One region of the Lentilactobacillus terminaliae genome, then DNA from elsewhere that is predicted to be linked to it. Evidence: predicted binding sites of a transcription regulator. Region 1 holds the regulator's gene; the other holds the start of a gene.
The links. The regulator NrdR, encoded in region 1, represses ribonucleotide reductase genes. The targets are predictions, from matches to a motif close to ACACNATATATNGTGT.
Positions count from the first base shown of each region.

Region 2: nrdH (glutaredoxin-like protein NrdH) is a predicted target of NrdR. The motif match lies at 1,312-1,327, and genes of this name have one in related genera.

Region 1 covers NZ_CP168151.1:937,481-940,679, reverse strand. The annotation lists gene dnaI (primosomal protein DnaI) at 1-223, opposite strand, end outside; gene O0236_RS04675 (DnaD domain protein) at 233-1,606, opposite strand; gene nrdR (transcriptional regulator NrdR) at 1,607-2,095, opposite strand; gene coaE (dephospho-CoA kinase) at 2,102-2,698, opposite strand; gene mutM (DNA-formamidopyrimidine glycosylase) at 2,700-3,199, opposite strand, start outside.
Region 2 covers NZ_CP168151.1:759,891-763,089, reverse strand. The annotation lists RNA gene ffs (signal recognition particle sRNA small type) at 11-97, opposite strand; gene tadA (tRNA adenosine(34) deaminase TadA) at 145-624, opposite strand; gene O0236_RS03795 (class I SAM-dependent methyltransferase) at 625-1,236, opposite strand; gene nrdH (glutaredoxin-like protein NrdH) at 1,410-1,640, shown strand; gene nrdE (class 1b ribonucleoside-diphosphate reductase subunit alpha) at 1,736-3,199, shown strand, end outside.

The sequences.
Region 1 (3,199 bases):
CAAACGTTTTCTCCTGGTGTGCATTTTTTTGCTTCACATTATAAAATTCATACAATTTAGCAATCGACCGTTCGACCGCATCACTAGCTAATTCGGATTGGTGTTCTTTCACAAAATCAGTGATTTCAGGGTCTTGCTTCACAGCCGTAACCAATTTATCAAAATTATCATTCAAATGCTTACTAGCCAAAATTTTCTTCATCGATTCAGAGACATTTTCCACTCAATTCACCTACTTTTTCTTTATATTTAGTCTATCCAACTTTTCTTTTAACTTTTTTGCCTTTTCAGGAGTCATCGTACTGCTTGACAAGTCCTTATTTCTATTCTCTCTCTTCGCCCAATCTGGCAATGTTTCTTTGACTGTGTGACGACCATTAGACTGCCTTCTGGTATTCTTTTTTGGTTGTGATTGCTCTTCTTGTCTTTTCTTGATTGCAACAATCGCATCCTCAGCAGTAGCCACTTTCTTCTGTGCCCAATCATTAGCGATTGCTTCAAGCAGACCCTTATTCACTGTGGCATTCCCCATGCTGACCAGAACATAGTAAGTCATGATGTTAATGACTTGAATTGGCAGTATGTCTTTAGCTACCAAGTCTCTAATTGCTCGTTGCTCGTTACTAGAAACAAAACCGCCCTTTTGTTTTTTGACCTGATTCAAGAAAGCTAGTGGAGCAGTCTTTTGGGCAATCAAGATAATTTGCTTAGTTTGCGTGTCAAACGAAGACTGACTAGCCTTAGCAACTGGTTTAGTGGCCTGCACAACTGTCTTCTTCATTTGGCCTGTAGTAGCATTCTGATAATCATTGGCAATTACCTGACTTAAACGGTCAGTATCTAATTGATTGTTCTTTAAATCAACGGCTTTTAAAATCAGCTTGCTCATCGTAACTTCATCAATATCATACAGTAAATGTTCCGCAATTATGGCGTTATATGCAGTCTTTACACTTTCGATATCAATAAATGAATTCGACAAAACTTCAATCAACAAATTAAAATCAAACGGATTTTGTTTTAGAGCCTGTTGGTTTACAGATAGTCTTGAGTGATCAGCTTTTCTCTGTTGTAATTCAACGACTTCTTTGGGTGGATTTTGCACCGCTGTCTTGGTAACAGTGAAGACATCCAATAAAGAAGCAGAGATATCTTGCGTCTCTTTTGAATCATTCTGTGGCTGATCGACTCTTTGAACCAATTGTTTGAAAGTTACACTACCAACTCTCCCTAATAGTAAGGTGGTTAATAAATCGGTTCGCAAAAATTCTGCAGATGACAGAGGTAAATGCATCGCAAATCGATAAACTTTTTCATTACCGATAGACGTTGATAACAAGTCAACAGCTTCGAGTTTATGCTGAGCCGTTTCGATATCTGAAAGTGATAAATTAAGAATAGATTGCAGTTCGTAGAATGAATGTGCTTTGAATTGATACTTATCTTCTCTAGCAATTCCAAATAATAGCATGTACAACGAAAAAGCGTTTGAACCAATCAATGGTAAATATAGATCGGTTAATACGCTAAGATTCGGTTCCTGATTACTATTACGAGCTGTTGTTGCGAATCGACTATCTGGCGACAGTCTTTCCTCATTTACCATTTATTTATCACCACTATTATCCGTTGAACTGTTATCATTTTTTTCCATCATTTCTTTTAATTCTTTATAAAAGACTGACATATCCTTGAATTGACGGTAAACCGATGCGAATCTGATGTAGGCAATTTGATCTAAAGATGCAAGATCTTCCATCACATATTCACCAATTTCATTACTGGTAACCTCACTATCTCCACTTGAGCGAAGACGGTTTTCGACCCGATCAACCAGGTCAGTAATCGCGTTCATTGATACTGGACGTTTTTCAGCTGACCTAACAATTCCCTTCATCAACTTTTCACGATTGAATTCTTCACGATTACCATTCTTTTTGATTACTAATAACGGGGTAACTTCAACTCGTTCAAAAGTGGTAAATCTGAAGCCACAATTTTCGCATTCACGTCTGCGTCGAATAACCCGACCATCATCAGTTGGTCGACTGTCAATAACTTTGGAACTATTGTGACCACAATGAGGACACTGCATGAACGATCACTCCTTAAAATTCTCTTTTTTTATCCAATTATCTATCTGTTGTTTAGTTAAGTTAAACTCACCTGAATTATAAAAAACTACATCGGCGAGCTCTTGTTTAATTGTTAATGACCACTGGCTGGCAATTCGCTTCATTGCATCAGCAGTCGCCAACTGATTTCTATTCATTAATCTAGTAAGTTGCGTTGTTGGATCCGCATAAACCAATACTATCTCATCAACTATACTATTGTACCCATTTTCAAACAACGTTGGGGCGTCCAGAACAATCACATTTTCTGATGAATGCAATTCGATTTGATGATATATTTCCTGCTCAATAAACGGATTGATGACTCGAATGAGCTTAGTTAACGACCGCTTTGAACTAAAAACCATGTTACCAAACCGTTGCCGATCTAGCTCACCATCTTCATTCAAAAACTCATCCCCAAAATTGTCAATAATGGCCGCCAAACCTGGTTGACCCTTTGATTCTACTTGTCGAGTCACTATATCTGCATCGATAACTGAGATGCCTAATGACTTCAAGTAATTAGATACCTGGGTCTTACCAGTGGCAATTCCACCAGTTAAACCAATAATCTTAGGCATGCTAACCCTCCTCAGGTAAAACCTGACAATGAGGACAGAAATGAGTTCCTCGTTGAGCTAATTTGATTTTAACGATAGGTGTCCCACAGCGCAAACATGGTTGACCTTCACGCCCATAAACATTGAGTTGATTCTGGAAACTACCTGCTTCACCATACGCATTTGAATAAGAATGAACAGTGGTTCCATGACCAGCAATGGCCTTTTGAAGTTCTAAAATAATATTTTTCCTTAATTCAACTAATTCTGGTTTGGTTAGTGAATTAGCGGGTCTTTCAGGGTGAATTTTGCTCATCCATAATACTTCGTCAGCATAAATATTTCCCAAACCGGCAATATTACTTTGATCCAATAAGAATGGTTTGACCACTTTTCGACTTTTACCAAAAATTTTCACCATATAATCAATGTCTAAGGTGTCTTCGGTTGGTTCAGGACCAATCGTCTTCAATCCCGCCACCGTGTATTCGTCACCGGTATTAACCACTGACATCCGGCCAA
Region 2 (3,199 bases), 180 kb from region 1:
GTTAAATTTCTATAAACGAGAGACACAAGATCGAAAATACTTAGTGCTGCTTCCTTCCGGACCTGACACAATTCGTAAGTCAACCTTTGTCTCAAGGCCTTACGGCATTAAATATCATAACAAATTATGGAAACAAATACCAGCTTATTTTACCGATTTTCGTTTTTTTCTAGCTGCTTTAAAGAAATCCTTCATCAACTGTGCTGATTTATCTGCATATAGCCCCGAAAAAACTTCTACTTGATGATTTAATCGTGAATCAGTCAAAGTCTGATATAAAGAATTAACTGCGCCAGCTTTTAGATCTGGAGCACCATAAAATACTCTACTGATTCGAGAATTAATGATGGCACCAGAACACATCAGGCATGGTTCAATCGTTACATATAAATCACAATCGACTAAACGCCAACTATTTAATGTCCTGCATGCCTCTTGAATGGCTACCAATTCCGCATGCACCGTAGCATCTTCTAACCATTCACGAAGGTTATGTCCTCTACCAACGATTTTGCCATCATGAACGACCACTGCCCCAATGGGCACTTCATTAATCAAATAAGCTTTTTTCGCTTCAACTAATGCCTGTTGCATAAAATAAGTTTGTTCAGCTTCCAAATTTATCTACCCTTCATTGATACTTTGAACGATATAATATCCCTTATCTCGTTTCAGAATGTCTGCATTTCCAAATGTTTTTTCCATCAATTTCTTAGCCGATGGTGCGCCCTGCTTTTTTTGCAGAACAATTGTTAATGTTCCATCAGCAAGCAAGTGCGCTTTTGCTTCTGCAATCATACTATCAACCACGTCTTTACCAGCTCTAACTGGCGGGTTAGTGATAATTGCGGCATACTGATCAGTCACATTTTCATACACATTGCTAGTAAAAATATTTACATTAGTGATTCCGTTGTCAGTTGCATTCTGTCGTGCAAGTGACAAAGCAAGTTCATTTACATCAACCATGTCCACATGCCGTTCAGGGAACTTTTTGGCAATCGCCAGTCCGATTGGACCATAACCACAACCTAAATCCAGAATGTGACCCTGAGGAATCTTATCATAATCAATGTTATCGATTAACACGCGGCTTCCATAGTCCACTGTTTTCTTAGAAAACACTCCGTTGTCTGAAGTAAACGAAATGTTGTTTCCTAACAACGTAAAGTTCCATTTTTGTGGGTCAGAGACAACATCTGGGTGCTCTGAATAGTAAAATTGATTATCTGTCATCATAAAACTCCTTAAGATTAATAGCTGCCGTTAACGCCTACAGATGCCTATATTTAGTATTATCGTGAAAAAATATCACAATATCTTGTGCTTTGTCTTTGATTTTCCCTGCGGGTAGTGTAAACTATAAATCGTAGAACAAAGGAATTATTTCCATTAGGAAGGTGCATATAATGGCAAAAATCACAGTATACTCAAAAAACAACTGCATGCAATGTAAGATGACTAAGCGTTACCTTACTGAACATAACATCTCTTTTGAAGAACACAACATTAACGAACAACCTGAATACGTTGATTACTTAAAACAACGTGGATTCATGGCCGTTCCTGTTGTTGATGTTGATGGTCAACAAGCTTTTAGTGGATTCCGTCCTGATCAACTTCAGTCAATCGCTAATTAGCCTTTGTCCATTTTAACACACTAGTTTACCAAAGCGGGCAACATTCAAGCCCGCTATTTTATTATTCAAAATTCAAAGAAAGAGTGGTTTATAGCATGTCCTTACACAATTTGCAGGATGTCTCATACTTCGATTTAAATAATCAAATCAACATTCCAGTTGACGGTCAAATCCCTCTAAATAAAGATAAAGAGGCCCTCGACGCATTTATTAAAGAAAATGTCGAACCTAATTTAGTTAAATTTGATTCCTTAAAAGACCGATTCGATTACTTGATCGATAATAACTATTATGAAGAGGCTTTTATCAATAAGTATGACTTTGCATTCATTGAAAAATTATATGATTATTTAGGCCAACAACATTTTAAGTTCAAGTCATTTATGGCTGCATACAAGTTTTATGCTCAATATGCTTTAAAAACTAATGATAATGACTCATATCTGGAAACCTTCACCGACAGAGTGGCTGCTAATGCCCTCTTCTTTGCTGATGGCGACGAGCAATTAGCTATGGATCTTGCTGATGAAATTATTCATCAACGTTACCAACCTGCTACACCTAGTTTTTTGAATGCTGGTCGGGAAAACCGTGGTGAATTTGTATCATGTTTCCTAATTCAAAGCACCGATGACATGAACACGATTGGTCGAACAATCAACTCCGCCTTACAACTTTCTCGAATCGGTGGTGGTGTTGGAATTAACTTGACCAACCTTCGTGAAGCTGGCGCACCAATCAAGCATATTGAGGGTGCGGCTTCAGGAGTTGTTCCTGTCATGAAGTTATTAGAAGACAGTTTTTCATATTCTAACCAACTTGGCCAACGTCAAGGTGCCGGAGTTGTTTATTTAAGTGTCTTCCATCCTGATATTATTGACTTCTTGGCTGCCAAAAAAGAAAATGCTGATGAAAAAATCAGACTTAAGACCCTTTCACTTGGTGTTATCGTTCCTGATAAATTCTACGAATTGATCAAGAACAATGAAGATATGTACCTATTTAGTCCATACGATGTAGAACGCGAATATGGTAAGCCATTTGCTTACGTTGACATTACTGCTGAATACGATAATTTGGTTGCTAACGAAAGCATTGCCAAGAAAAAAATCAAGGCACGTGATCTTGAAACAGAAATCAGTAAGTTACAACAGGAATCTGGTTATCCTTACGTAATTAATATTGACACTGCTAACCGTGTTAACCCTATCGATGGTCAAATCACTATGAGTAATTTATGTTCTGAAATCCTTCAAGTACAAACACCATCCACTGTTGATAATCAACAACGGTATAGTACACTTGGTAAGGACATCTCATGTAACTTAGGATCAACTAACATTAATAATTTGATGCAAGCAACTGACTTTGGTCACTCTGTTGAGACTATGGTTAGAGCATTAACCTTTATTACTGATCACTCAAACATTGATGTTGTCCCTTCAATTCAAAAGGGTAATAATGAATCTCACTCAATTGGTTTAGGAGCAATGGGTCTTCACAGTTTCCTTGCTAAGAACCATATGGAATACGGTTCTCCCGAATCACTAGAATTTACG